Regions from separate parts of the Bacillus cereus group sp. BfR-BA-01316 genome, predicted to be linked through region 1. Evidence: riboswitches for the same ligand, from Rfam matches in the RefSeq annotation. Region 1 holds a riboswitch; each other region holds the start of a gene.

Region 1 (7,939 bases):
AAGCTACAGAATTAATGGCACAATATCAAATTAGACGGTTACCGGTAGTTGAGAGCGGTCAACTTGTTGGGATGCTAGCACTAGGTGATTTAGCTATAAGAAAATCAGCAGATGATCAAGCAGGGTTTGCTTTAAGTGAAATCTCAGAGCATACGGAATAAATTATGTATAAAGATCAGATACATTATTCTAGTATATACGGATTAAACTAATATGTTAGCGTGATGTATCTGAGACATTATATAATAAGTATAGAGTCAATATTTTTGACAGTTTTTTCAAATTTGTCATTCCTAATTTTTAATAAGAGAAAAAATGATATACTGAGAGATATAAGTATTATGACAGGTTTTGAATATAACAATATTTATTTTTAGTGTTGTAATAATGAATTAATATTTCCTACGTAGATAAAGTGAAACTTTAATTATTGGGGGTTTTGTCCATCCCCCAATGATTATTAGTTGAACCAATCGGGCTTTTACGGGCAGTTTTATCTCCCACCTAACTTCCTCGCATTCACTGAATTTTGAGGTGGGAGTCTTACTGCCCGTTAATGCGGGATAAAAAGGGAAGGGGAATTATATGAGGGCTGTACAGGGCGATCCAAATTGGAATTTGGTTACAGATACATATATAGAACCAAATAATTTCGCTGAGTTATTTTCTTTGCTTGTACCTTGTCATCCAAAAGGTGAAGGGAAAGAGCGAACTATATTAGTATGGAAAGAAAAAGAATTTTATAAAGAAGAAAATTTAGCGGCATTTATCGTATATGGCATGAATAAAGTAAAGAATTTACCGCAGTTTCATAAAGATGGAATTCCAACTCTAGTACGTATTCTTCGTTTATGTCAAGAGATTGGTTGGTATGAAGAGGCAAATGCTTTTATGATAACCCAAGGGCTAGATGAATTTGTCCAAACTTCATTGGAGTATGAAACATGGGATCTTTTGACGAAAGCAGTTGCTTTAAACTATTTAATTATTAAATATCGTATTGGTGAATTAACAGCTGAGGATGTAGAAATTTGGAATCGAGTTAAATTTAATGAGAAATGTATAACAGATTGCAAACATCTATTATCTCATAAAGAAGTATTGGAATTTACATTCTTTTATATATGTAAGCGAGCGAAAACACTATCAAAAGAGCAATTAAATAGTGATATGATGAGTCTGGCAATGTATTGTAATACTTTTGTGTATGATTTATATACACATGACTTATTACGAAAGTATCGTAAGTGTACAGACTTCCTATCATATTATGGACCTAGTCAAGCAGTTTTAGCTTGTCAAAGAGCTGTACTTTCACAAATTTCCGATCGATTAGACCCTTTAAAGACAACTCATGTAGATGATTATTTATATGTGATGAAAGAAATGATGGAGCATATGACGATAGGGGTAATGGATCGGTATGGTCATTTTATTGGAAAGTTACTATCATATGTACCATTTTTCGAAATGATCCAAGTTCCACAGCATGCATATTATTGTGAAGAATTACTGTATATTTGTAAGGGAATTGAATACAAAGAAGAAATACTACGCAATTATATATTTATACAATTACATGATTGTTTACCATCATTCTTTAAACTATTTCTTAAAAATAAGCGTTATGCAACGATTCATGATATTCTTTTCTATTGGTGCGACGATGAACAAAGAATGAGCCTAGAGAAAAAATATAATCTTAGTTTTATTTATGAAAAATATGCTTGTGGATAAACCGTATTTTACATATTAAAAATTAATATAAATTAAAAAGGATCTCAAGTTTATGTGAGATCCTTTTTTGTTAGTAAAACAAGGAGAAAGTAACTAAGATAAGAAATAACATTCCATAAAGGAGAAATTGTGCAGTATAACTTCCTTGTATACCAAAAAAAGTATTCATTTTTTCATATAAATTCAATATATATTTCATTGGATTATCTTTGAAAGATTGGTACACAGTGTCTCCTCTTTCTAAGCTTCTTGTTCATGTTTTTGGTTATTAGGAACATGAATGTATCTAGCTATGAATAATAAAACACCTATAAGGAATACAGGAAGTACGGTAGATAAATAAAAACCATTACTAATTATATTTGTTATAAGAGCACTCAAAAGAAAAATTGCATTATAAATATGGGCAATTCTTTGTTTTAGCCGCATTTGTAATGCTTCCATAATGATTTCTAAAGCAACAAAAGCAATAATAATAGATAAAAATACAATGTTCGTATTATAAATGATTAAACAACAGATTAAACCTAAAAAGGCCAGGTATTCAATAAATAGAGGTATATTGCGCGGCATATAATTTACCTAACTAAATATGGCAGTGGGTTTACTGCATTTGTTTTTTCAAAATTCCATTCTCCATTATGTAATTCGAAATGGAGATGTTGCCCGTATGAATGACCTGTGTTTCCCATATGACCTACTAATTGTCCAGTTTGTACTTGATCACCAGCTTGTACAGTGCGATCCTTCATATGAGCATAAACTGTTGTATATAATTTCCCATTTATTTGATGGGCGATGAACACGACATTGCCGTAGCTAGCCGAATAATAAGATTTCACAACTTTACCTGCAGCAGCAGCTTGAATAGAGACATTTCCTTGTGCTGCTATATCTATACCATAATGCATTTGCTCCCAGCGCATATCAAAAGTGGAGCTGATTTTCCCTTGAGTAGGGAATTTGAAAACTGCTGGAATTGATGCAGGTTGAGCTGTTTTAGCTTGTGCTTGATTTTGCACTACATAGTGTTTTGCTACATATCCGTATCCTGTGCCAAAACGAATTTTATACCAAGTACCTACCGTTTCTACTACTTGTACTTGTGTACCATTTTGTAATGAGCCAAGTAGAGTGCTACTTGTACTAGCATTGCTACGTACATTTAATTTTGGTGTTGCAACAGTATAAGAAGGAGAACCTTGTACAGTTACACCTTTTACTAGAGGTGTGGATCCATTAGATACAAATGTTTTTTGTGCGTATCCAATTTGACCGTTATGTAATATTTTGTACCAATCCCCTTGTTCACCTTGAATGGTAATGAATTGACCATTTGGTAATATATCTAGAATAGAAGACTCTGTATTAGGTTCAGAACGAACGTTTAATGCGTTTGCATTTACGATATATTGATACTTTGGTTGAACATTTTTTTTGAATAGAATTGCATCTTTTTTCATATAGCCTGTTTTGTTGTTAACAGATACTTTATACCAATCTTGAGTTGTCTCAAGAATAGTAACAGGGCTATTAAATCGAATGTTATCAATTATTGCACTGTCTGCATGGTTATTTTGATGTAGTGCAACGTTGTCAATTTTTACATATCCAGTTTTTACTGTAGATGGTTGCTTAGCAGCCGCTGTTTGTATATCGGATTCTCCCATAGAAGGAAGTAAAGAAGCAATTGCGATAGTAGTTGCTGTTAAAGCTGTAGCTTTCATATTCATGTAATAAAGACCTCCTCTAGTTGTATAGTTGTAATTTTATTATAGTATAAAGATATAATATATTGGTCGTATTCACATAAATGTAATATGAAATCAATAAAAATAATGTTAGAAGAGAGATTCGTATATAAATATTGTATATATCATTTGTGGGGGTGCATTTATATTTGTTTAACACGTTAAGATTTAATTCGCAATTAAGAAAATTAAAACAGTTGATGATGTCTTATGGCGGTGTTATACTGACAGTGATAATTTTATAGTTTGCTAGGAGGGCTGGTGTTGCCAGCTGAGAGTAGGGCCGTAAGCCTTTGATCCTTTTTATTACCTGATCTAGATTATGCTAGCGTAGGGAAGCAATTCGGACATTAACAATGAGTCCCCGTTTCTTTGCGTATAGAAACGGGGCTTTTTTATTTGAAAATTTCATATTAACACCACTAGGGGTGCTTTTCGTGCTGAGAGAGGAATAATCCTTAACCCTTACAACACCTGATCTAGATAATACTAGCGAAGGGAAGTGGAACAACGAATAAATTATAATTTTATTTGCTGTAACCACTTCTTATATACAGAAGTGGTTTTTTTATTGAGATAAATAGATATATAGGAAGGGGAATTATTAATGAAATTTTGTGAAAGATTATTTGATACGGTGCAGCCTGTTTGGGAGAAAAGTCATAATCATCCGTTTGTAGTAGGTATGGGAGATGGTACGTTGGAAAAAGACAAATTCCAGTACTATATTATTCAAGATTATTTATATTTGTTAGATTATGCAAAGCTATATGCAATTGGGGTTGTAAAGGCAACGAATCCACAAGTTATGGCAAAGTTTGCAGAGCAAATTGATGGGATTTTAAATGGTGAAATGACGATTCATAAACAGTATGCAAAAAGACTTGGCATTTCTGCACAAGAGATGGAATCTGCGAAACCATCTGCTAAAAATTTAGCCTATACAAATTACATGATGTCTGTATCTCAAAATGGCACGCTTGCAGAATTAATATCAGCTTTACTTCCATGTATGTGGAGCTATTGGGAGATTGGAAAGCGTTTAAATGATATTCCGGGAGCAAGAGATCATGAGTTCTTTGGAGAGTGGATTCAAGGATATAGTTCTGAAGAATACGGTAACCTTTGTATTTGGTTAATAGATTTATTAAATGAAATGGCAGTTGGAAAGTCAGAGAAAGAACTAGACCGATTAGAGGAGATTTTCTTATATTCCAGCCGATTTGAATATTTATTCTGGGATATGGCTTATCGTAAGGAGATGTGGGGTTTTGAGGAGCAAGAGCATACTACGGTTTCATAATGTTTCCTTTCATTATGATGAGAAACCAATCATCGATGAATTAAATGCTTCTATACAAGATAAAGAGTTTGTAAGTATTATCGGACCGAGTGGATGCGGGAAAAGTACTTTATTTCGCCTTATTACAGGCTTAGAAGAGGCAAGTACTGGACAGATAGAGCTGACAGAAACAAAGAGTCATTCTGTAGGGTATATGCCCCAAAAAGATATGCTCTTGCCGTGGAGGACGATTATTGAGAATGCGGCTTTACCGCTAGAGTGCCAAGGTGTGCAGAAGAAAGAAGCACAAGTAAAAGCGAAAGAACTGTTACATAAATTTGGTTTACAAGGGTACGAGAAAAAATATCCGAAAGATTTATCTGGTGGTATGAGACAACGCGTATCTTTTATCCGAACTTTATTAACAGGCGGGGAGATATTATTGTTAGATGAACCGTTTAGTGCATTGGACGCTTTAACGAAGGCATCTTTGCAAGAATGGTTGTTTGAACAATGGAAAGAGTGGGAAAAAACAATTTTATTTATCACTCATGATGTTGAGGAAGCATTGTTTCTTTCTAATCGAATTTTGGTTGTAGAAAATCAACCGATAGCAACTTTAACTGAGCGAATTGTGCCGCTTGATCGTAACCGAACAAGAAAAGATTTATATAAGCCTGAAGTGTTAGCGCTTAAAGAAGAGCTCCTTAGTATGTTACAAAGGCAGGTACTTGTATGATGAATCGTTTGAAGGAGCTATTACCTGCCCTAACAGTAAGTGGAATTTTACTTGCTCTATGGGAAGTAGGAGCAAGAATTGTAGATGAGATGTACATTTTGCCATCACCTTCTGCAATTGTAATGAAGATATGGGCGCTGAAAGATATATTATTTACGGTTCATTTACCTGCAACGTTGTACGTCGTTTTAATAGGCGTTGTTATTTCTATCGTACTGGGCGTAGGGCTAGCAATGTTAATGAATGCGAGTACGTGGATGGAAAGAGCATTTTATCCATTATTAGTAGCTTCACAAACAATCCCGATTACAGCACTTGCGCCGCTATTTGTTTTATGGTTTGGATATACCATTTGGAGCAAGGTTGTTGTCACAGTTTTAATTACATTTTTCCCAATTGCGGTAAATACGTATGATGGACTGCGTAGTACGAATAAAGAATGGGAGGAGCTCTTAGTTACGTATGGTGCAACGAAAAAAGATATTTTTCTAAAGCTAAAATTGCCATCTGCTCTTCCTTACTTTTTCTCAGCGTTAAAAATTGCAGTTCCGCTTAGTGTTATCGGGGCAGCAATTGGAGAATGGCTCGGTGCACAAGCTGGGCTTGGATATTTCAGTAAAAGAATGATGACGCAGTTAGACGGAGCTGGTGTATTTGCACCAATTGTATTGTTATCATTATTAGCTATTTTCTTCGTCATACTTGTTTCGATATTAGAAAAGAAATTTATTAGTTGGAGGAAACATTCATGAAATTATTAAAACGCATCTTTGTGTTTACATTATTAGTTGCAATGATTGCAGGATGTTCGAGTAACTCGGCATCGGATAAGAATAAATCAGAAAAAGAAATAACAGTAATGCTTGATTGGTACCCCAATGCGGTACATAGCTTTATTTATACGGCAATTGAAAAAGGATACTTTAAAGAAGAAGGAGTCAAGGTGAATATTAAATTCCCTTCTAATCCGACTGATCCATTAACGCTAGCAGCAGCAGGGAAAGTGACAGTTGGTTTGTATTATCAACCAGATGTTGTCATGGCAAAAGCAAATGAACAAATTCCAGTGAAATCAATTGGAGCTGTCGTACGTTCGCCGTTAAATCATGTTGTATCGCTGAAATCAGCAGGTATTAAGTCACCTAAAGACTTAGAAGGAAAAACAGTTGGATATTCTGGAACACCTTTAAGTGAAGCATATTTAAAAACGATGGTAAAAGAAGATGGTGGTAATCCAGATACAGTAAAAGTAGTCGATGTTGGATTCGATTTAGTACCAGCGTTAATTACGAAAAAAGTGGATGCTGTAACAGGAGCATACATTAACCATGAAGTACCTGTCATGCGTCATGAGGGCCATGAACCAGCGTACTTTAATCCAGCTGATTACGGTGTGCCGAATTATCATGAGCTTGTGTTTGTAACAGGTGATAAAACTTTGAAAAAGGATAAAGAAGCATTACAGGCCTTTTTACGTGGTGCGAAAAAAGGATATGATTTCATGAAGAAAAATCCGGATGAAGCATTAAATATTTTATTAAATCATCAAGAAAAAGAAAACTTCCCACTAGTACCAGAAGTTGAAAAAGAAAGTATGAAAATTTTATTAGAGAAGATGGAAACGAAAGATGAGCCATTCTTATCAGATTCAAAAGAGTCATGGGAGAAACAAAATAAATGGCTGAAAGAAAAAGGAATGACGAAAGAAATCGTTCCAGCCGATGAATTATTCGAAAACATTTTAAAGTAGGCGAATGAATATGAAAAATGAGCTCCATGTAATCTCAAATGGTCACATGCCATTCGAAGAGTTAGTGAATGTAGCGATGCAAATTGAGAGTGAGATTGATTATTTGCATATTCGTGAGCGTGAGAAAAGTACGAAGGAATTGTATGAAGGTGTGGAAAGTCTTTTGGGGAAAGGCTTTCCGGCATCGAAGATAGTGATAAATGATCGAATTGATATTGCTATTCTATTAAATATTCCGCGTGTGCAGCTAGGATATCGAAGCGCAGATGTAAGGTCGGTGAAAGAAAAGTTTTCTTATTTGCATGTTGGCTATTCAGTACATTCTTTAGATGAAGCGATAGTGGCATTTAAAAATGGAGCGGATTCACTCGTTTACGGTCATGTATTTCCAACGGCTTGTAAAAAGGATGTGCCAGCAAGAGGATTAGAAGAAATTGCTCATATGGCAAGATGTTTATCCATACCAATAACTGCAATTGGTGGAATCACTCCTGAAAATACAGGTGATGTTCTTGCAAATGGTGTAAGTGGCATTGCTGTTATGTCCGGGATTATAAGCAGTAGTAATCCGTATAGCAGAGCGAAATCTTATAAGGAATCAATAAGAAAGTGGGCGGAAAAACATGTGTAAGAAGTATGATGTAGCGATTATTGGCGGAGGTGTAATTGGTAGTTCAGTT
Region 2 (7,939 bases), on a different contig from region 1:
GATTCCGCAAATACATAAGACGATAATTGCTCCAATTCCAAGTGTTACGTCTGGTTGATCAGATCCGATGCCCATAATTCCTAAAATAACTAATCCAATAAATGAAGCGATGCTTGGAATGATATGTGTCCATAGAGCACGTTTTGCATGTGGTTTCGTTTCAGAATCGCCTACAATCCACACGATAATAGGGAATAAGATAGGCGCAAATAATACACTAAAGTATGATAAAGCTGCTAATATTTTGTTTCCGTTCATATATATCACCTCATAAGTAATGTCCGTTGTTATACTTTTAGTATGCGATAAATTTGGCAATCTTCCTATCGATTAACATTACAAGAACGTGACGTTTTTGTAAGATTTTCTGTTTAAATGATAAAATTTTCAAAAAAATATTTTTAAATGGAAATTGTTGTGATAAAATTAGTGAAAACGTTTTCTTAAATGTTTTATATTTTTTTAGACTTAAAGGTATGATGACCCGATAGTCTATTGATAAGGTTATATCTATTTAAAAGGGGATTCTTTAGGGGGAGAGAACAATGAACACATGGACACAAGTTTACGATCCGTTCGGTAACATTTGGATTTCGGCAGCAGTCGCACTTATTCCAATCATCTTTTTTTTCTTAGCTTTAGCAGTTTTCCGCATGAAGGGGTATGTGGCGGGATTTATTACAGTTGTATTAACGATTTTGGTGGCGTTATTTGCGTATAAAATGCCATTCACAATGGCAATGGCAGCGACCGGATACGGTTTCTTATACGGATTATGGCCAATTGCGTGGATTATCATTATGTCAGTATTTTTATATAAAATTTCTGTGAAAACAGGTCAATTTGATGTCATTCGTGCATCTGTATTATCAATTACGAATGACCATCGTTTACTCGTTATTTTAATCGGATTTTCATTTGGAGCATTTTTGGAAGGGGCAGCAGGATTTGGTGCACCGGTAGCGATTACGGCAGCGCTTCTTGCAGGTCTTGGGCTAAATCCCTTATATGCAGCAGGTCTTTGTTTAATCGCAAATACTGCACCAGTAGCGTTTGGAGCGATGGGGATTCCGATTACAGTTGCTGGACAAGTAACAGGCATTGATCCACATAAAATTGGACAGATGGCTGGGCATCAATTACCGTTCTTATCTTTATTTGTTCCGTTCTTTATCGTATTTTTAATGGATGGTTTTAAAGGAGTAATACAAACGTGGCCTGCTTTATTTGTAGCGGGTAGTTCATTTGCAATTACACAGTTTATTACAGCGACGTTTTTAGGGCCGGAACTTCCTGATATTACGTCAGCACTTGTAAGTTTAGTAAGTTTATCGCTATTCTTAAAAGTTTGGCAGCCGAAAGAAATTTATCAGTCTAAAGAAGCGAATAGTGAAGTAGCAGCAACGACGACAACTATGCCGAAACTAACGGTAGGAAAAGTAGTAAAAGCATGGTCTCCGTTCATTATTTTAACTGTGATGGTAGTCATTTGGAGCCAAAGTTTCTTTAAAGAATTATTCGCTCCAGGTGGTGCTTTAGAAAGTCTCGTATTTAAATTTGAAGTTCCAGGCTTGCACAATTTAGTAATGAAAGCAGAGCCAATTGTAAATAAACCAACACCTTATGAAGCAATCTTGAAATTAGATATTTTATCAGCGACTGGAACAGCAATTTTAATTGCTTGTATCATTTCTATCTTTATTTTGAAAATGAGTGCAAAAGATGCAGTAGCAACATTTAAAGAAACGTTAAACGAACTAAAAATGCCAATTCTATCTATTGGATTCGTATTAGGATTTGCATTTATCGCAAACTATTCTGGTTTATCTTCTACATTAGCGTTAGCACTTGCAGGAACTGGCGGACTATTCCCGTTCTTCTCGCCATTCTTAGGCTGGATTGGGGTATTCTTAACAGGATCAGATACGTCAGCGAACGCACTGTTCTCGAATTTACAAGCAATTACAGCTCAGCAAGTCGGTGTATCTGAAGTGCTTCTCGTTGCAGCAAATACAACTGGCGGTGTAACAGGTAAAATGATTTCTCCGCAATCGATTGCGATTGCTTGTGCGGCAGTTGGACTTGCTGGGAAAGAGTCAGATTTGTTCCGCTTTACATTAAAGCATAGTTTATTCTTCGTTACTATTGTTGGGATTATGACATATGTGCAGGCTTATTATTTAACTTGGATGATTCCGTAAACAACAAAAGAAATAACCTTTGCATTTTTCAGATTAACGTGTATACTTGGAAAGTATTGAAAATTAAATCAGTGATAAACTAGGGGTGCCTAACGTATGTATGCGTAGGCTGAGAGAGAAGCGTGTGAACTTCTTAACCCTTTGGACCTGATCTGGCTCGTACCAGCGTAGGGAAGTTAACGGCTTTACATAATTATGTCTTTATGAGCCAGGTCCTTATTTTTTTTATGGACCTGGCTCTTTTTATTTTGGCATACGCTGGCCATATCTCGTCCTTGTCACGAACAGGGGGCAATAAAGGTTATGAAACAGTCTGTTTCTGCTGAGCAAATTGAATTGAAATCGAGTTTACCAGGAAGTAAGAAAGTGTATGTGGATGGGCCACGTGAAGGTATGAAAGTGCCGATGCGCGAGATTGAACTAAGCGATACGAATGGTGTTCAAAATCCGCCAATCCGTGTGTATGATACGAGTGGACCTTATACAGATCCTGAGTATAAAGTGGAGCTGGAAAAGGGGATTCCAACGCCGCGCCACTCTTGGACGTTGGGGCGTGGTGATGTAGAAGGATACGAAGGGCGCGAAGTAAAACCAGAGGATGACGGTGTGAAAGTGGCTTCGAAACATACACCTGTTTTCCCGCAAATGGATCGTAAGCCGCTTAGAGCGAAGCAAGGTGCAAATGTTTCGCAAATGCATTATGCGCGTAATGGTATTATCACGTCTGAGATGGAATATGTTGCGATTCGTGAAGGGGTAGAGCCTGAATTTGTTCGTAAGGAGATTGCAGAAGGTCGTGCGATTTTGCCGGCGAACATTAACCATCCTGAAGCGGAACCGATGATAATTGGACGTAATTTTCACGTAAAGGTAAATGCAAATATCGGAAACTCTGCTGTATCGTCTTCTATTGCAGAAGAAGTAGAGAAGATGACGTGGGCGACTCGCTGGGGTGCAGATACGATTATGGATTTATCTACAGGCAAAAATATTCATACAACACGTGAGTGGATTATTCGTAATGCTCCGGTACCAGTTGGAACTGTGCCAATTTATCAAGCGCTTGAAAAAGTAAACGGAATTGCAGAGGATTTAACGTGGGAAGTGTATCGCGATACGTTAATTGAGCAGGCGGAGCAAGGCGTTGATTATTTCACGATTCACGCTGGTGTATTACTTCGTTACATTCCAATTACTGCAAAGCGTATGACAGGTATTGTTTCGCGCGGTGGTTCGATTATGGCGCAGTGGTGTTTATTCCATCATAAAGAAAACTTCCTATATACTCACTTTGAAGAGATTTGTGAAATTATGAAGCAGTACGATGTTTCGTTCTCTCTTGGAGATGGATTACGTCCAGGTTCTATCGCAGATGCAAATGACGAAGCGCAGTTTTCTGAGCTTGAAACACTTGGTGAATTAACAAAAATCGCTTGGAAACATGATGTGCAAGTTATGATTGAAGGACCTGGGCATGTACCGATGCATTTAATTAAAAAAAATATGGAGAAAGAACTTGATATTTGTCAGGGCGCGCCGTTCTATACACTTGGGCCGTTAACGACAGATATTGCACCAGGGTATGACCACATTACATCAGCGATTGGTGCTGCGATGATCGGCTGGTTTGGAACGGCGATGCTTTGTTATGTAACACCGAAAGAACATTTAGGTTTACCAAATAAAGATGATGTTCGCGCGGGGGTTATTACGTACAAAATCGCTGCGCATGCAGCCGATCTTGCGAAAGGGCATAAAACGGCTCATCAGCGTGATGATGCACTTTCAAAAGCACGATTTGAATTCCGTTGGCGCGATCAATTTAATTTATCTTTAGATCCTGAACGTGCGATGGAGTATCATGATGAAACGTTGCCAGCAGAAGGGGCGAAAACAGCGCATTTCTGTTCAATGTGTGGGCCGAAGTTTTGTAGTATGAGAATTTCGCATGATATTCGTGAATATGCGAAAGAAAATGATTTAGAAACGACAGAAGCAATTGAAAAAGGAATGAAAGAGAAAGCGGTAGAATTCAAAGAAACTGGTAGTCACTTATATCAATAACACGTTACACCTCTTTACTTGATTGATCACACTGTACCTAACTTAAATATAGAAGAAGCCCCCTTTGCTAAGACGGTAGCAAAGGGGGCTTCTGTTGTCTATCCCGCTATTTGTGGGCAGTAAAACTCCCACCTCAAAATTCGGCTGGAGCAAAGAAGTTAGGTGGGAGCCCTGCTGCCCGTAAACGCCTGATTGGTACGGGCTAATAATCAGTAGGGGATGAACACCCCCCCCACTGATTAAAGTTTCACTTTATAAGGCGAAGAATAATTGTACCCAGTAGTATAAGAGGAATAATGTGACGACTGTTGTGAGTGGGATTACGATGAGAGATACGCTTAAATAATCTTTCCATTTCACTTTAATTTTGTTTTGTCTTAGTATATACATCCAAATGAGGGAAGCTAGCGTACCAATTGGTAATAATAGTGAACCGATGTCACTACCAATGATATTTGCGAGATAGATAGTTTTTAATGTGACTGGATCTAGTCACATTTCTGTTAATGTGATTGTACCAATCATAAGTGCAGGGTGGTTATTGAAGACGTTAGAGAGGAGGGAAACGAGTCCGCCCATTGCAAAGCTGGCATAGAGTAGATGCTGACTTACAACTGGCTCGAGCCAACTTACAAGTGCCGCTGTTAATCCTGCGTTATGAAGCCCGTAAATAATTACATACATAGAGAAAGCAAAAACTAAAATGTGCCACGGTGTCTTTTTCAAAATATCGACTGGGTTTGTTCGTAAGTAGTACCATCTCCAGATAAGAAGAACGAGTGAACCGAGTACAGCAACAATTTCGATTGGAATCGATAAGAAGGATGCAACGAATAGAAGACAGCGCATAAGGAAGACGAAGCCTAATACTTTTAACATGAATTTTGTACGTTTTTGTTTTGTATCAACAGAACTTTTTCCTTTTAACGGATGGAAGTTTTTCGTGAAGAAAATCTCTTCAATATCATATGAAGAAACAGGTAATCTTTCTGGGAGTTTTTTCTTTAAAACTGCGTACATGAGCCATGACATAAACAATAATCCTAGTGTTGCAGGTACAAACATCATAGCAGTATGCATATAAAGAGTCATATGGACGATATTTAAGGCAATTAAGTTTACAATATTACTTACACCAATTGGTGCACTAGATGCAGTGGCGATTAAAGCACCGCTTAATAAATAAGGGATTTGTTGATGAGGTTTTAATTGAAGGTTTCTCAGTAGTAAAATTAAAATCGGTGTTGTAATTAAAATACTACCGTCGTTATTGAATAAAAGAGTCATAAGAAAACAAAGTAATTGAATATACCAGTATAAACGGCGACCGGAGCCCTTTGCTAAATTTGCAAGTTTTGCTGCGGACCAGTGGAAGAAGCCGAAGCTTTCTAATATAACCGCCATAACGATGGTCGCTAATATTGTTATGGAGGCACCGCCAATTTTACTTACAATGTCCATGACGTCTGGTTTTGATACAAGTCCAGTAATGAGGATAATGCCAGCGCCAATTGCTGCCGGCCACGCCTCATTTAAACCACGAGGGCGCCAAAAGATAACAATCATCGTTAAGAAGAATACAATAATAGTAATCCATATTTCAATGCTCATATTTAACCTACCTTTCTATTTTTCCTTGAACAAATGTAGCTTGTCTCAAGTTTATATTGGTAGTATATTCAGCAGAAAATAAGAAGAACTAGACATATAATGGAGTGGAGTGAATATGTGTTTTTTGAGCTATAGGACAAGTATCAGTGGTAGTGTAATAACTATTAGGAGAGACGCCTAATAAATGAGGGGCATTCTATATACGAATGCCCCTCATTTATTATTTTTCCTTCAAAAAAGTGCGATCCTTCAAGAATAAATTCCAGAAGAAAATGAATCCTGGTAGTAAAATTGCAATCCCGATTGCGTAAAGAATAAGAAGTGCATAGAATGTTTCGACCGTCGTAAAGCTTGTAAATACAGTTACGTCCGGGTAAATGATATAAGGTAAATGGGCGACGCCGTAAGCGTAGCTTGCAAATGCATATTGAGCGACGACAGCTAAAACTGCAATGCGAGGAAAGCCTAGTGTGCCATACTTCTTATTTGTCCACCAAAGGGAGGAATATCCGATAACAAATAAAATGATAGAGACTGTAAACCATGGGAATTGCTTTATTAGTCCTTGCATAAGCCAGTGTGTTTCAGGGTCCATTACAACGAGAGCGATAATAGCAGTCACGAGCGTTGCAGGACCAAGTATGATGGCATTTCTTCTATAAATTCGGTACGTATCTTCAGAACCTTGTTCCCTAGCAAAATCAGCAAGAAAGAGAGATGATAGAAATAGTTCCGAAGTTAGTCCGAAGAGCATATAACAATAAATAACGGGACTAGAAAGGAGTTTTCCGTAAAGGAGCACTTCTTTTCCTTCAGACATCGTAATATAGGCACCTTCTGTAACGGGCAGAACGGTAATTAATAGAGCGGGGATTAAGAGCCCCGTAATACCTGAAATAATCCGAAGAAGGTGTTGGTACTTTGGCAGGGAGTAAGCAAATACCATAAATGTACTGCGAATCGCAACGAGTACTAAAATTAACATAACTGGTACAAACATAACGGTTGCCAGGGTAAAGGCTGCTTTTGGAAAGAAACCGAGAAAAGCGACAACGACAAAGACAAGAAACGTATTTGTTACTTCCCAAGTTGGTGATAAGTACCGATTAGCAAGCTTGGCAGCAAGCGTCGGGTGTTTAGCGTATACCATGCCCCAAAAACCAGCTCCAAAATCAATAGAACCTAGTATGCTATATACGAAAATAAGGGCCCATAAGATGATGATTGCAATGCTTTCCTCATGCACGAGAATCGCCTCCTTCGTGATGTAAATCATTCTTTAACGGATGTTTCTTAAAGAATGTCCGTAGTACAAAGACTGTTAAAATACCGAGTCCAATATATAAAATGATGAATAAAACAAATAAAGGACCGACGAAATCAGCGCGTGTAGAAGCATCTACTGTGCGTTGCATGCCATAAATTGTCCAGGGCTGACGACCACTACAACTAAAAATCCATCCGAATTCAATACCGAGCAACATAACCGGTCCACATGCGGCAGCTCCCCAAAGAAGCCACTTCGGTAACTCTACTCCTTTTTTTCGGTAAACAAAGTACCAATATAAGAGGGCAATAGCTGCAACTGCAAAGGTAAAGGCAGCAGTGCCGACCATTAAGTTGAACAGTGTATGTGTGTAAAATGGTGGCCATGTTTCTTGCGGGAATTCCTTTAGACCTTTTACAACGGTGCTAGGGTCTAGTCCCACTAATAAGCTAAGCATGTTCGGAATTTCAAGGGCATAGTTTAGTTCAAGTGTGTTAGGATCCACAACCCCGCCAATCGATAAAGGAGCGTGTGATGTCGTTTCAAACAAAGCTTCAGCAGATGCTAGTTTTTCAGGTGAGTGTTTATGTAGGGCAATAGCAGATTCGTGTCCTGAAAGCCACATCGTAGCACCTGTGATAAATGTAACGACAAGCCCTAACAGTAATCCTTTTTTATGGTAAGCAATTTCACGCGTACTTAAATTTTTCTTTAATAATTTAAATCCAGCGATAGAAGCGATAACAGCTGCTCCAGTTGTATAGGCTGTAATAACGACATGGAATGCACTTGTGCC
Region 3 (7,939 bases), on a different contig from region 1:
ACTGAACTTCAAAAATCGGCTACGACTGATTTTGGTCAAAGCTTTTTCCAAGGGCGAGTGGATCGCTTAACTAAGCTTAAAAGCGGTATGGAAAATGCAAACAACGGTATTAAAGATATTGTAAATGTTATTGGTACAGGACAAGAAGTAAAGAAAGATGTAACAGATGTAGCAAATCAAAAACTAGATGCAGCAAATGGATTAATTGATCAAGCTGAAAAAGATTACAATGAAACATTTGTAGCAGATTATAAAAAAGCAGTTAGCACAGTTGATCAAGCTAAAGCTGATGCAAATGAAGCTAAAGCTGATGCAAATGAAGCATACGATACTGTGAAAAATGAATATGATAAGGCAAAAAATAATTTTGAAGGTGTTATAGCAGACGTAAATAATAGAGGTGTTAATGGATTAGATAGCACAAAAGTAGCTTTAAACGATTTAAATGGTCAATTACAAGCTACTAAGAATCTAATTGGTGATGCGATTCCGGTTCTAGAAAGCACAAATAAGGTATTAGCAGATGTAAATAGTGGCAAAAACCTTAATAATGGAATTGCAAAATTGAATAAAGCACAAAATACTGTTCAAAAAGGTATAGATGCAACGAATAAGGCAACTACACTAATTAACAATGGACAGAAGCCTACAAAAGAGGTTGTAGAAAGTATTAATGAAGCAACTAAAAATGCTTCAGCTCAATTAGGAGATTTCTTAGCAACATACGATTCAGAAATTGTTCCAAACTTTAACACAGCAATTGCTCGTACAAAAGAGATGTCTAAAAATACATCTCAAATTTTAGGCGAGGCAAATAAGAAGCTTCCAGATGTGAAAAAATTACTTGAAGACTCATCAAAAGGCTTAGTAGATGGCCAAAAGAAAATTGCAGATATTAAAGCTGAAATGCCAGCTACTCAGAAAAAGATTAAAGAATTAGCAAATAAAATTCGTGATTTTGAATCAGAAGAGGATATAAAAGACATCATACGCTTATTGAAAAATGATGTTGAAAAGCAAAGTGATTACTTCGCGAATCCAGTAAATTTAAAAGAGAATAAATTATTTGCGATGCCGAACTACGGTTCAGCAATGTCACCATTCTATACAGTGCTTGCATTATGGGTAGGCGCATTATTAATGGTTTCATTATTAACGGTAGAAGTACATGAAGAGGGCGCTAATTATAAGAGCCATGAAATATACTTTGGACGTTTATTAACATTCTTAACGATAGGTCTTTCACAGGCGTTTATCGTATCGATGGGGGATATGTTCTTACTCGGTACGTACGTAGTCGATAAATTCTGGTTTGTGTTATTTAGTTTATTTATTGGGGGAGTATTTGTTTGTATCGTGTACTCACTCGTTTCTATTTTCGGAAACGTTGGGAAATCGATGGCGATCATTTTACTTGTACTGCAAGTAGCAGGATCGGGCGGCACGTTCCCAATTCAAATGACACCACCGTTCTTCCAAGCATTGTATCCGTTCTTACCATTCACATATGCTATTAGTGCAATTCGTGAAACAGTAGGTGGAATGCTTTGGGATATAGTAACTAGAGATTTACTTGTGTTAAGTGCTTTCGTAGTAATCATGGTTGTAGCTGCATTATTACTGAAAAAACCAATTAACAAATCAAGTGAAAAGTTTGTTGAGAACGCAAAAGGAAGTAAAATTATTCATTAAAAATAAAAGGTTCCTACCGATAGTGGTAGGAACCTTTTTGTTTAATCAAATTTTAATTTCTTTAATGCTTCTGCGAATGGATTGTTTAATGGTTCTTCTTCTTCTTTGTTCTGTTGTTTCATATATTTTTGGACGTCACGTTTATCAGCTTTGTTTCCAGATTCTTTTTTACGTCTCTCTTGGAATGTAGAAAGTTTCTCACGATAGCCACATTTACATGCGAAAATTTGGCCTGCTCCTTCACCACGAAGTTCTAGTTTCTTTTTACACTGAGGACAGCGTGCGTTTGTAGTGCGGGATACATTTTTACGGTGACCACATTCGCGATCTTGGCATACAAGCATTTTACCTTTTTTACCGTTTACTTCTAACATTGGTTTACCACAGTCTGGACAAGACTTTGTTGAAATGTTGTCGTGCTTATATTTTTTATCGCTTGATTTAATTTCAGTAACAATTTCCTTCGTATAGTTCTTCATTTCTGAAATGAATACTTCTTTCTTTAATTTTCCTTTAGCGATAGCTTCTAACTTTTGCTCCCATTCACCAGTTAGTGTAGGAGATTTCAGTTCTTCTGGCACTAAATCAAGTAACTGACGGCCTTTTGAAGTAATATGAATATCTTTACCACGTTTTTCAAGTAAGAACGAATTGAATAACTTGTCGATAATATCAGCTCGTGTAGCTACAGTACCTAATCCACCAGTTGACTTTAACGTGTCAGCAAGTTGTTTGTTTTGCGTATCCATGTATTTTGTTGGGTTTTCCATCGCTGAAAGTAATGTTGCTTCATTAAAGCGTGCAGGTGCTTTTGTTTGACCTGATGTTTGGACAATTAGTTTTATGTTTAATGTATCGCCTTTTTCGATGCGAGGTAAGATTTGTTCTTTTACATCATCGATTGCATCATCATCTTCAAATCGATTTTCATAAACCTCTTTCCAACCAGCATGTAAAATCGTTTTTCCTCGTGCGATGAACGTTTCGTCACCAATTTTCGTGCGCAATGTTAGTTGTTCATATTCAAAGGCCGGGAATAAAACAGCTAAGAAACGTTTTACAACTAAGTCATAAATTTTACGTTCTTTATCTGTGAAAGCTGAGAAGTTTACATAGCTCTCTGTTGGAATAAGCGCGTGATGATCGCTTACTTTACTATCATCAACAAATGATTTATTAGATTTTACAGGTTTCTGCAATACTTTATGTGCTAAAGGACGGTATTCTCCAACTCCGCACGCCTTCAGACGCTCTGGAAGTGTTCCGACAATATCAGATGAAATATAGCGTGAATCTGTACGAGGGTACGTTAAAACTTTATGCTGTTCATATAATTTTTGCATAATGTTTAATGTTTCTTTCGCAGAGTAACCAAATATTTTATTCGCATCACGTTGTAGTTCAGTTAAATCGTAAAGACCAGGAGCGAACGATTTCTTTTGTTTTTTATCAATGTCTACAACAGTAGCATTTTGTTTACTAATTTTGTTCACGATTGCATCAGTTTTTTCTTTATTAAAGCTACGGCTATTTCCTTTTGTATCTTGCCAAGTTAGCTTTAACCTCTCAGCTGTTTGAGCTTCGATACCATAGTAAGTTTGAGCTTTGAAATGTTTGATTTCATCTTCACGGCTTGCAATCATGGCTACAGTAGGTGTTTGGACACGACCACAATTTAGTTGGGCATTAAAGCGAGTAGTTAATGCTCGAGTCGCATTAAGCCCGATATACCAGTCAGCCTCTGAACGTGCGACAGCCGAAGCATATAGATTGTCATATGCTTTTCCAGGTTTTAAATTTGCGAAGCCATCTTTAATTGCTTTATCGGTAACCGATGAAATCCATAAACGTTTAATCGGTTTCTGCATTTTAACTTTATCGATAATCCAGCGTGCGACTAACTCTCCCTCACGACCGGCGTCAGTAGCTATAATGATTTCATTTACATCTTTTCTAAGAAGCTGACTTTTTACAGCGTTAAACTGTTTCCCTGTTTGTTTAATAACTGTTAGTTTTAAACGCTCAGGTAGCATTGGTAAATCTTCTAAATCCCACTTTTTATATTTCACATCATAGCTTTCTGGATCAGCTAATGTAACGAGATGACCTAAAGCCCAAGTAACAATATATTTACTACCTTCAAGATAGCCGTTTCCTTTTTTATCACATTTCAGTACACGTGCGATATCACGTGCAACAGAAGGTTTTTCAGCAATTACAATACTTTTTGCCATATTTAAAAACATCCTTTCAAATTTCCATACGTTAAATATAGCATACATCTTTGTTCTATTCAGTCTTGCTGACGGTTTGAGTTATTTGTGATGAAATATACGTGTGAGAGTTTTACTTATATAAATAAAGGATTTGTATAAATGTCAGATTTTAAGGCGTATTCATTGACATTGTAAATGAATTTCATTTAAAGCATAAGTAGGCAAGAAAAGGTTTCTACCAATAAGAGTTATGATTGCTATCATTCTATAAATAGATGAGGGGGATAAGATGATAGGATTATAATCTGTTTGAAATCAAATGATGGCGACAGAACATAATCTGCACCATGAAGAAATTATGAAAAAAAGATATTTGTTTATTATGCTTATTGTTTTATCAATTGCTTCTATCTTTCTATAAGTTTGATCTTTTTTAACAATTCATTTTCTGCCTTTAGTAAGTTCCGTTCGGCTTCTAAACGAGCATACTTCTCTTCCAACGTAAGCTCTCTCTCAAGAGTTCTTCCAGCGTTTTCGGTGCGTGTATCTCGCAAACCAAATACACCATTTTTTCTGTAAGCAGCACGCCATCTACTTCCTGATGACATAATTCGTTTCATTCCAATCATATCTATATCAAAACCACATTCTTCAAAAATATTTCGAGGCAGTTTTCCTTTCTCATTTTCCTCAATAAAAATACGCTTAAATTCATCTGTATAAGTGATACCTTTCTGACTTACAGATTTTATGTATGGGTTATTTGATAGAATTTGAATGTCTCTTTTTGTAAATAGCTTTTTTGTCATTTTGAACCTTCTCTGATCACAATTTTCTCTCATTATACAAGAAATACCCTATAGAATAGACTTTTTTTTCAGTGTCTATTCTATAGGGTACATTTTATAAGTTCCTATCACTCTTTTTATATAGTAAAGTAAAGAACTTGTTATTTTACTAGAATAAGAGTAGACTCTGAAGTAAGTGAATAAGAAACACATGGGAGTTTGTGGATACAAACTGAGAGTATGGCTAATCCGTCATTGACCATTTGAACCTGTTGGATAATGCCAGCGTAGGGAGAGTGTAAAAGCACATGTTCAGACACTTTGCGTACGCAAAGTGTCTTTTTGTGTATCTCCCATCATTAAAGTTAGGAGATGAAAAGAATGAATGTACAAGAAATTAGTAAAGTCGTGGAATTGGTGAGAGAGTCTAATCCACTCGTGCATAATATTACAAATGTTGTTGTAACAAATTTTACAGCAAACGGTTTGTTAGCATTAGGAGCATCGCCTGTAATGGCGTATGCAAAAGAAGAAATAGCAGAAATGGCTAGCATTGCGGGAGCTCTTGTTTTAAATATGGGTACACTTCGTCCTGAAGAGGTAGAAGCGATGTTACTTGCTGGTAAATCAGCAAATAAGAATGATGTACCAGTATTGTTTGATCCAGTTGGAGCAGGAGCAACTTCTTATCGAACAGAAGTTGCGAGATATATTCCAGCTGAAATCGATTTAGCGATAATTCGTGGAAATGCAGCTGAAATTGCTAATGTTATTAATGAAAAATGGGAAATTAAAGGTGTAGACGCTGGTACTGGGAATGGTAATGTTGTAAATATTGCAAAACAGGCAGCGGATGAATTAAATACAGTTGCGGTAATTACCGGAGAAGAAGATGTTGTTACAGATGGAGAGCGAACTATTCGTATTCGAAATGGCCATCCTATTTTAACGAAAGTTACTGGAACAGGTTGTTTACTAACTTCTGTAATAGGAGCATTTGTTGCGGTAGAAAAGGATTATGTAAAGGCAGCAGTAGCCGCATTAACATTCTATGGAGTAGCAGCAGAAATGGCGGCTTCGAAAACAGTAGAGAATGGACCAGGAAGCTTCCAAATTGAATTTTTAAATCAGTTAGCGAATACAACTTCAGATGATATTGAGAAGTATGGAAAGATTGAGGTTATACAGTAAGGAGGGGAACTAGATGTCGCGTATTACAATGGATGAAATGTCTAGGTTATTATCAGTATATTTTATTATGGGAAGTAACAATTGTACGAAGGAGCCACTACAAGTATTGAGAGATGCACTAGAAGGTGGTATAACAATTTTTCAACTTCGTGAAAAGGGAGAAGGGGCTTTAACGGGAGAGAAACGTATTGATTTTGCGAAAGAACTACAAGCGCTTTGCAAGGAGTACGGTGTACCATTCATCGTAAATGATGATGTGGAACTAGCCCTCGAGTTAGATGCAGATGGCGTGCATGTTGGACAAGATGATGAAGGAATTACATCTGTTCGTAAAAAAATGGGAGATAAAATTATTGGAGTATCTACACATACAATTGAAGAAGCACGCTGGGCGATTGAAAATGGAGCTGATTATTTAGGAGTTGGTCCAATTTTCCCGACGAGTACGAAAAAAGATACGAAAGCGGTTCAAGGAACGGAAGGTCTAAAGTATTTTAGGGAACAAGAGATTACAATACCGATCGTTGGGATTGGTGGGATTACAATTGAAAATACAGCTTCTGTTATAGAAGCTGGTGCGGATGGTGTTTCAGTTATTTCAGCGATTAGCTTAGCGGAATCTGCGTATGAAAGTACGAAGAAATTAGCTGAGGAAGTAAATAAGAGTTTGTAGAGTCGCAAAATGAGTTGTTTCGTTTATCCCGCTATTTGTGAGCAGTAAGACTCCCACCTCAAAATTCGGCCGGAGAAAAGAAGTTAGGTGGGGGTCTTACGCCCGTAAAAGCCCGATTGGTGCGGGCTAATAATCAGTGGGGGATGAATAAAAACCCCACTGATTAAAGTTTCACTTTATTTAAACAAACGTTTGATTAAAAAAGCACAAACCCTTTGAAATTGTAGGTTTGTGCTTTTATTTAAAACATAATTGAAATTAAGAGCATTCCAATTCCGATAGAAGTAAAGGTTGCGATCAGGCCAGGAATCATAAAGCTATGATTTAAAACATATTTACCAATTCCTGTTGTACCAGTGCGATCAAAATTAATTGCAGCAACAATTGTCCCGTAGTTTGGAATGAAGAAGTATCCATTTACTGCAGGGAACATTGCAATAAGTAATGCTGGCGGAATACCAAGTGATAGTCCAAGTGGCATTAAAGCACGAACTGTTGCTGCTTGGCTATACAGTAAAATAGATAGAATGAATAGTGCGATAGCAAATAGCCATGGTGCACTTGTCACTAAGTGTTGAATTGATCCTTGAATTATATTTAAGTTTCCGTTGAAGAAAGTATCTCCCATCCAAGCGATACCAAAAATAGCAACAACTGCTGTTGCGCCCGCTTTAAAGACGTTACCAGTTACAATACTTTCCACATTCGGTTTACAGAAAATAATAATAAGAGCAGCAATAGTTAACATGACCATTTCAATTGTGTTTGGCATTGACAGACGAACTAATTTCCCATCAACCATCCATCCTGGACGAAGTGTTTCAAATGAACCGAGAAGTACAACAAGGAAAGTTGCGACTAGGAAAAGAATAACTGATAATTTCGCACCTTTTGAACCTATAAATTCTTTTTTCTCTTCAAGTTTAGGAATCATTCCCTCTTTTAATCGCTTCAAGTATTCAGGGTCTTCATTTAATTCTTTTCCCATTTTACTAGCAACGAATGCAGCTACCATACAAGCGATGAAAGTAGAAGGGATACTAACTTTTAAAATATCTAACAAGGTGATTTTATAGTCGGCTAACATTGCTAAAAGTGCAACTGTTGCAGCCGATATTGGACTAGCTGTAATGGCTTGCTGGGAAGCGATAACGGCAATTGACATTGGTCGTTCAGGTCTAATTCCTGATTCGCGAGATACTTCGGCGATAACGGGAAGTACAGAATAAGCGACATGACCAGTTCCCGCGCATAGCGTGAATAAATAAGTAACAATAGGAGCAAAAAATGTAATGCGCTTTGGATTTTTTCGTAATGCTTTCTCAGCAAGGTGGACGAGATAATCCATTCCTCCAGCAGCTTGCAAAGCACCGGCAGCT
Region 4 (7,939 bases), on a different contig from region 1:
TGTTTGATCGAGAAGACGATCATTCTTCTTCTAAATTTACAATGAAATGGAGTAAGTGGAGCGATAGTTGTAAATTGGAAGAAGAGGCCCCTAACGACAGGCAAAAAATTATTTTAACAAATCCTATTAAAGCATGGGTCGTTCAATGTCGTAAGTGTAACGTCAAAAATCACTTCAAGAAAACTGAGCCGAGACAATTAGTTATCACTCCGGCCCTTTCTACTTCTCACTCACGCGAAAGTAACAAATAAATATCGAGACACACACCCGAAAAAACATCGTATATATTACGGTGTTTTTTTATTTTTCTAAAATGAAATCTTTAAATGAAATATATTTCATCTGCATCTTATATTTACATCTGTTGTTTATTCTAGTAATACATCCGGTGCGATGTGATGTGAATAAAGTATAAAAGGAGAGAAATAAAATGAAAAAAAAACTATTACCAATTTGTGCAATGGCACTTTTAACAGTAGGATATTCTTCAGTAGCGAGCGCTTCTACTGGAACGTTAACAAAAGAAGAAGCGGCGCAAGTGCAGCAAGATGCAGCGAAAAAAGACGAAGCAATTAAGGCCGGGCAAAAGAATGAAGTAGAGAAAAAGGAAGCAGCACAAGTACAAGAAAAAAGTGATATGGCTAAAAAAGAGGAAGCAATAAAAGCCGGGCAAAAGAATGATACAGCTAAAAAAGAAGTAGCGCCACAAGTGCAAGAAAAGGAAGCTCTTGCAAAAAAAGAAGCAGCAATTCAGGCCGGGCAAAAGAATGATGTAGCGAAAAAGGAAATAGCAAAACCAGCTGTAAAGGGAGAGAAATTACCAAATACAGCATCAAATAATGTAGCAATGATGGCATTAAGTGCATGTCTTGTAGCAATAGGCACATTATTTGGATTGAATCGTCGTAATAAAGTGAAGGCATAAAAATAAAATCTTTATTAGCCTATAAAGAATGGGATAATTTCATATATTAAAAATGGTAGGATGTCCCTACCATTTTTTGCATGGAGGGATTAACAGTGACGATTCTAAATCGTATTGGGTTTACGTTAATGATAGTAGGTCTATTAATGGGAGCTTATTATTCTTTTGAATGGTATAAAGGAAAAAGTTCTGCACAAGATTTGACGACGGAAGAGATTAAAAATTTTGAGCAGCAAACATCCAAGCAGCATTCTAGCGAAGTACCAGTAAACGCGCAAATACCTTCTTCTCAAATACAACATAAAGAAGGAGAAAAGGTAGCAATGTTAAATATACCGAAAATAAAGAAGAAGTTTTCTATATATTGGGGAGCGAATGATGCAACTTTGAAAAAAGGAGTTGGTATGTTCGTTAGTGATTTAACGACAACGCCATCTGGAGGAGGACATACTGTACTGAGTGGGCATCGAGATACTGTATTTACAGATTTAGGGGAGCTAAAAGAAAAGGATAACCTTATTTTGGAGTATGATAATAAAACTTACACATACGAAATTCAAAAGACATGGATTACACATGCGGATGATCGCACTGTTATTGTGAAAAAAGAAGAACCGACATTAACATTGACGACTTGCTATCCATTTGATTATATAGGGGATGCACCGGATCGATATATTATCGAGGCAAAGTTAATTACGAGCAATTCAAAATAAAATTATAAAATGCTATCTAATTAAAATGAGAGGGGGAGGCATAGAGTATGTCAAAAAACATTTTAATTGTTGAAGATGAAGATATTTTACGTGAAATATTAAAGGATTACTTTTTGAGTGAACAATATAAAGTACTTGAAGCGAGGGACGGGAAAGAGGCTTTAGTTTTATTTGAAGAAGAAGAGGTTGATTTAGTTATTCTTGATATTATGTTGCCAGAACTTGATGGTTGGTCTGTTTGCCGAAGGATTCGTAAGACGTCCCAAGTTCCAATTATTATGCTGACGGCACGTGTAGATGAAGATGATACGTTACTTGGGTTTGAGCTTGGGGCAGATGATTATGTTGCGAAACCATATAGTCCGCCTATTTTATTAGCGAGAGCGAAAAGGTTGTTAGAAAGTAGAAAAGCAAAAAAGAAACCTTTAGAGAATGAAGATGACACGTTATCAATTCATGGCATTCATGTCCATTTTCCGTCACGTACTGTTACTGTTGATGAGGCAGACATTAGTTTAACACATACAGAGTTTGAAATATTAGTGTATTTCATGAAAAACCAAGGAATTGTACTAACAAGAGAACAATTAATTTCAAGAATTTGGGGATATGAGTTTGCTGGTGATGATCGAACGGTTAATAGCCATATTCGTAATTTGCGAAATAAATTAGGAGAGAAAGCAAAGCACATTACAACTGTAGTGCGAACTGGTTATAAATTCGAGGGGAACATATGAGAAAAGGGATTGTACTTAAATTATTTACCCTTACAACAGCCTTATGCATGTTGATTTTAGCGACGATATTTATTGGACAAACGATATTTTTTAAACAATATTATGCAAATCGAAAAGTGGAAGATATTAAAGTGAATTTAGATTCCTTTGTAAAGAATTATTTAAATCATGCCGAAAGTGCAGAAGAAATTCAGAAACTGGAGCAAGATTTTTTAAGCGAAAATAATACATGGATTACGACATTAGATCAGAATGGGAATTTAAAACATGCGGATGATTTTTATTTTGAGGTAACGATAGACCGTAAGCAACAGAAGAGCTTTGGACAACAAATAATCATGATTCCCTTATACAATCTCATCAATATAGAAGAGATTGATAATAAACCGTCAAATCAGTTTTTAGACCAAGAAATTAATTTTTCTGGAGTGAAAAAAGAAGATAGTTTTATTCCATTTTCTTTCGCGTTAGGCAAGGGGAATTTAAGTGGATCTAATAAACCGTTAGAAAAAAAAATCAGTGAGATTCGAGAAGAGAAGGAAAAAAAGAAAGCGGACCAAGAACCACTTGTTAAGGAAAAGAAGCAAGTTACTCAAGAACAGGCTGCTCAAGAACGAGCTAATCAGGAACAGGGTGCTAAGATAGACGGGCGTGTTACGAAAGTACAGTTACCCGATGTAAAAGGTCCTGTGAATCCAATTTATAAAAATAGTTTATTCTTAGATAGCATAAAGGAATTTCAAACCGATTTATTATTAAAAGAGAGCAATCACATACAGTATTCAACACAAATAGTGGATTATGAAAAAAATGATATAAAATATAAATTATTAATTAAACCAATAAAAGAAAAAGACGGATCGATAGCATATATATATGCGATGGCTTCTTTGCAGCCTGTAGATGAGGCTGTACAAATGGTGCAAGATTATTACATCTATATTGTTGCGTTTGTAGTCGTTCTCATTTTTCTAGCTTCGTTCTATTACTCAAAACAAATCGCAAAACCGTTACTAAAAATAAATGATACAACAAAGAAAATAGCGCATTTAGATTTTACAGAAAAAATTCCGATTACTTCAAAAGATGAGATTGGTGATTTATCAAAAAATATTAATACACTATCTAATAAGCTACATTCACATATTGGACAGTTAGAACAAGATATTGAAAAAGAAAGAAAGTTAGAAAACACAAGGAAAGAATTTATTGCAGGTGTATCGCATGAACTAAAAACGCCGCTGAGTATTATGAAAAGCTGTATTTCCATTTTAAAAGATGGGGTAGCTGAACATAAGAAAGACTACTATTTTCAGGCGATGGAAAAAGAAGTAGACAAGATGGATATACTAATTTTGGATATGCTTGAATTAGCTAAATTTGAGTCTGGCACATATAACATGAAGATGGATTCGTTCTATATCGATGGAGTGATTGAAGAAATATGTGAACAGCTTTCATCGGAGATAGAGAAAAAAGAACTGAGTGTGCACAAACATATATGTCCAGCAGAAGTGATTGGAAATCAAAATAGAATTGAACAAGTAATTGTGAATTTTATTACGAATGCAATACGTTATACACCAGATAAAAAAGATATCATTATTTCCGCAATAGATGAGAAGAATCATATAAAAGTGTGTATTGAAAATAAGGGTGCCCACATTGAAGAAGAACAATTAGATAAAATTTGGGATCGTTTTTATCGAGTAGATGCGGCACGGAAACGTTCACAAGGTGGAACCGGGCTTGGCCTTGCGATTTCAAAAAACATTTTAGAGCTGCACAATGCTGAATATGGGGTCAAGAATACAGAAGATGGTGTGTTATTTTACTTCTACTTACCGAAAAAAGCGTAGACAATACATGTTACGCTTTTTTAATTTAATTTCATATTATCTTTACCTAATCTTTATTTTCAAACAGTATAATTTGGATAGAAAATGAGGTTATGTAAGGAGTAGATTAGCCGTGAATAGCAATTTACTAGGTGTGATGGTATTTATTTTCTTTTGTGCATTTATCGTATTTATTATTGATATTACTCATTGAGAGCTTTGATAAAAAAAAAGAGCGCTAATTAAGCGCCTTTTTTTTGTGAATTCATTTGATAAGCACCAATGCTTTTGAATAAGCGTGGTGAAGTTGTAAATAAAAGAATTAGTAATACAGTACATAATGTGAAAGAAGCGAGCATCGTACTACCGTTTACAATTAATGAATATAAGACGGCTGATTGCCCTTTTGGTGCATATTGGCCCCAAAAGATAATACCTGCAATAAAGTGCCAGAAATAACGTGCAAGGCTACCAATAAATGTAGCAAAGATAATATAAGCAATGGTTTTCTTTCTTTGATTATTCATTAATGTTTGCTGAATGGGCTTATAAAATAGTCCAGCAAATCCAATGAATGCGAAAGCAACGAAGTATTCAATTATTACTTGAATTGGTGTGACGATAATGGCATCTCCAACGACAATTTGCAATAATCCCCAAATTAAGCCGCCTAAGAAAGCCATTTTGAAACCCCAGCGGTATGCGATAATAAAAATAGGTATCATAGCAAATGAGATGGAACCGCCTGTTGGAAGTTTAAGTGATAATGGTAAAATATCGATAATCAAGGCGAAGGCTGCAAGAATAGCAGATTCGATCATCGCTTGTAAATTGGTGTTACGCATGTTGTCTCCCCCTAAATCCAAGTGACGCAAAAAAGAACATTATCATAGGAGGATACGAAATACGTAAATAAAAAAAGAGGTATGTATTTCGAACGTTTGCACAATCCCTGCGCTAGTATTAACTAACAGGTTCGAAGGGTCGGAACGAATTGTTCCCTCTCAGCGGTAAGGCTCCCCCTGTGATAACGAGATTCTTTATTTGCTATTGTTTATTGTAAGCGAAATGGATGAGAATGGCAAATGAACCTTGTATGACAATAAGTGAAATATAATTGTATTGAAATGTTAATAAATATGAAGCAAAAAGATATAGTCCAATTGAAATAGAGTATGATATAATTTGTTTGAAAATAATTATCATTCTCTTCTGAGGGGGAAGGTTATGAGCTTAGTAGATATTAAAATTGGTGAGAAAGTGTTAGTAAAAAGTATTCAGTCGTTAGATAATTTACTAAAGAGAAGACTGGCTGCTTTCGGTCTCGCGGAAGGAAGCGAACTTAGTCTGAAACAGAAAGCGATGTTTAAAGGTCCTTGTACATTGGAGTGTCGCGGACAGTTAATTAGTATTCGTCATTGTGACGCGAAAATGATAAAGGTGGAATTAGCGTGAATAAGGTAGCTTTGCTAGGGAATCCGAATACAGGGAAAACATCATTATTTAATGCACTTACTGGTTCTTATGAGTATGTAGGAAACTGGAGCGGTGTAACAGTAGAAAAAAAGGTTGGTAAATTAAAAGATAAGCAAGGAACATTAATTGATTTACCAGGCGTCTATGATTTGAATCCAGTTTCACGTGATGAAGGTGTCGTTACGAATTTTCTACTAACAGACGAATTTCATCATATGTTAAATATAGTGGATTCTTCACAATTTGAGCGAAATATGCATTTAACATTGCAATTACTTGAATTTGGTAAGCCAGTTTCAATTGGTTTAAATATGGTTGATGTGGCAAAGCAAAGAGGAATTGTGATTAATGTAAAAAGGTTATCAGAAATATTAGGTGTAACAGTCGTTCCTGTCATCGCAAGGACCGGAAAAGGCTGTGAAGAATTACTTACTACTCTTCATGAAGAGAAACAAAAAGAGAAAAAGCCATTCATTATTTCATATGGTGTACAAATGGATGAAGGAATCGGAGAGGTAATCGCTCTTTTAGAGACAGCGAATTATGAGCATCCGAGATGGTTAGCTCTTCAATTTCTAAGCAATAACGAAGTAGTAGAAAAAGAAATGAAAGCATTACCAATTTATAAGGAACTTATAGCCATTCGATCTCGTTTAGACGGAAAACTTGATTGTACGTTGGAGGAGCACATTTACAAAACTCGAGAAGCGTATATTGAAAAGTTAAAAACAAATGTCATGCAGCATGAGAAAGAAGGGAAAATTCCTTTTTCGGAAAAAATCGATAAGTTAATTACACATAAAATTTTAGGACTTCCAATCTTTTTAGCAGTTATGTTTTTTATTTTTCAGGTTACGTTTACGTGGATTGGTACGCCTTTATCTGATATGCTTGATGGATTTTTGGGCGGACAACTTACTGATTGGGTTACAGCTGGGCTCACAAGTGTTGGGGCTTCTGACTTTATTCAAGCACTCGTTACAGAAGGTATTATTGCGGGCGTTGGTGCAGTATTAGTATTCGTTCCACAAATCTTTGCACTATTCTTTTTCATCTCGCTATTAGAAGACTCGGGATATATGGCACGAATCGCAGTTGTTATGGATAGAATTATGGAGTTTTTCGGCTTAAACGGAAAAGCATTTATCCCAATGATTATCGGATTTGGATGTAACGTTCCAGGGATTATGGCAGCGAGAACGATTGAACAGGAAAAAGAACGTTTACTTACAATCCTTGTAACACCGTTTATGTCTTGTTCAGCACGTTTACCTGTATATGCATTATTTGCGGGAGTGTTCTTCCCTCATAGTCAGGCGACTGTTGTATTTTCTTTATATGTTGCAGGGATTGTTCTTGCATTACTCGTTACAAAAATTATGTCTCTTACTATTTTAAAAGCGGAAAAATCTATTTTCGTAATTGAATTACCTCCTTACCGTGTGCCGCAAGCGAAAACGTTATGGCTGAGCACGTGGGAGAAAGGTAAAGGATTTGTTCGTAAAGCAGGTACATTCATCTTCGGTGGTTCGGTTGTTATTTGGTTATTAAACTATGCAGGTCCATCAGGATTTGGTGTTGATATGGGAGACAGTTTCTTAGCGATGATTGGTGGATTTATCGCTCCACTATTCGCACCGCTCGGCTTTGGAACTTGGCAAGCTGGGGCATCCCTTTTAACAGGATTTTTGGCAAAAGAAGTTGTCGTTTCAACAATGGCGATTATTTATGCGGTTAAAGAAGATGTGCTAGGAAATGTAATGGGAGCACATTATACTGCTTTATCAGCGTACGCATTTATGTTCTTTGTTTTATTATATGTTCCGTGCTTAGCGACAGTAGCTGTCATTAAACGTGAAACTGGATCGGTGAAATGGACAATTTTCTCTGTCGTGTATCCATTAGTTGTTGCTTATGTATTAACGCTCATTATATACCAAGTTGGATCCTTACTCGGATTCTAGAAGGAGATGTATTGCAATGATGGTCAATATTATAATTGGAGCTATCATTTTTGGTTATGCAGCATATACGTTAGTTAATTTTGTAAAGAGAAGTAAAAAAGGAAAATGCGCAGCATGTTCTTTAAATAAATCATGTCAGTCGCAAACTTGTAGTCCGGATATGGAGCAAATTGCTCATAAATAGAAAAGAGCTTTGCGAATTTCGCAAAGCTCTTTTGTTTTACTTTTTAATTTTTACAAGTTGAGAAGCTTCTACTCCGTTGTAACCAGGGAATTCTTTACT

What was found. Region 1 has a riboswitch for thiamine pyrophosphate ahead of tenA (thiaminase II). Riboswitches for the same ligand answer to the same signal wherever they lie in the genome.
Region 2: another riboswitch for thiamine pyrophosphate. It lies ahead of thiC (phosphomethylpyrimidine synthase ThiC); the one in region 1 lies ahead of tenA (thiaminase II).
Region 3: another riboswitch for thiamine pyrophosphate. It lies ahead of thiM (hydroxyethylthiazole kinase); the one in region 1 lies ahead of tenA (thiaminase II).
Region 4: another riboswitch for thiamine pyrophosphate. It lies ahead of thiT (energy-coupled thiamine transporter ThiT); the one in region 1 lies ahead of tenA (thiaminase II).

What each region holds. Positions count from the first base shown of each region.
Region 1 is NZ_JAKUGX010000035.1:1,451-9,389, forward strand. It holds gene MR071_RS21180 (CBS domain-containing protein) at 1-161, shown strand, start outside; gene MR071_RS21185 (DUF3965 domain-containing protein) at 586-1,737, shown strand; gene MR071_RS21190 (hypothetical protein) at 1,978-2,310, opposite strand; gene MR071_RS21195 (SH3 domain-containing protein) at 2,316-3,470, opposite strand; TPP riboswitch at 3,730-3,842, shown strand; TPP riboswitch at 3,903-4,006, shown strand; gene tenA (thiaminase II) at 4,096-4,791, shown strand; gene MR071_RS21205 (ABC transporter ATP-binding protein) at 4,760-5,509, shown strand; gene MR071_RS21210 (ABC transporter permease) at 5,509-6,261, shown strand; gene MR071_RS21215 (ABC transporter substrate-binding protein) at 6,258-7,259, shown strand; gene tenI (thiazole tautomerase TenI) at 7,270-7,890, shown strand; gene thiO (glycine oxidase ThiO) at 7,883-7,939, shown strand, end outside.
Region 2 is NZ_JAKUGX010000001.1:23,458-31,396, forward strand. It holds gene MR071_RS00100 (magnetosome magnetite crystal formation protein family) at 1-258, opposite strand, end outside; gene lldP (L-lactate permease) at 546-2,201, shown strand; TPP riboswitch at 2,273-2,392, shown strand; gene thiC (phosphomethylpyrimidine synthase ThiC) at 2,505-4,265, shown strand; partial or broken gene MR071_RS00115 (arsenic transporter) at 4,518-5,876, opposite strand; gene MR071_RS00120 (cytochrome d ubiquinol oxidase subunit II) at 6,097-7,122, opposite strand; gene cydA (cytochrome ubiquinol oxidase subunit I) at 7,115-7,939, opposite strand, start outside.
Region 3 is NZ_JAKUGX010000010.1:112,926-120,864, forward strand. It holds gene MR071_RS10835 (YhgE/Pip domain-containing protein) at 1-1,692, shown strand, start outside; gene topB (DNA topoisomerase III) at 1,734-3,926, opposite strand; partial or broken gene MR071_RS10845 (HTH domain-containing protein) at 4,322-4,750, opposite strand; TPP riboswitch at 4,898-5,007, shown strand; gene thiM (hydroxyethylthiazole kinase) at 5,078-5,887, shown strand; gene thiE (thiamine phosphate synthase) at 5,901-6,560, shown strand; gene MR071_RS10860 (anaerobic C4-dicarboxylate transporter family protein) at 6,802-7,939, opposite strand, start outside.
Region 4 is NZ_JAKUGX010000009.1:72,023-79,961, reverse strand. It holds gene MR071_RS09940 (hypothetical protein) at 1-251, shown strand, start outside; gene MR071_RS09935 (LPXTG cell wall anchor domain-containing protein) at 431-925, shown strand; gene MR071_RS09930 (class D sortase) at 1,021-1,641, shown strand; gene MR071_RS09925 (response regulator transcription factor) at 1,689-2,378, shown strand; gene MR071_RS09920 (sensor histidine kinase) at 2,375-4,237, shown strand; gene thiT (energy-coupled thiamine transporter ThiT) at 4,459-5,082, opposite strand; TPP riboswitch at 5,148-5,249, opposite strand; gene MR071_RS09910 (FeoA family protein) at 5,444-5,671, shown strand; gene feoB (ferrous iron transport protein B) at 5,668-7,656, shown strand; gene MR071_RS09900 (FeoB-associated Cys-rich membrane protein) at 7,673-7,840, shown strand; partial or broken gene MR071_RS09895 (lipoprotein BA_5634 family protein) at 7,877-7,939, opposite strand, start outside.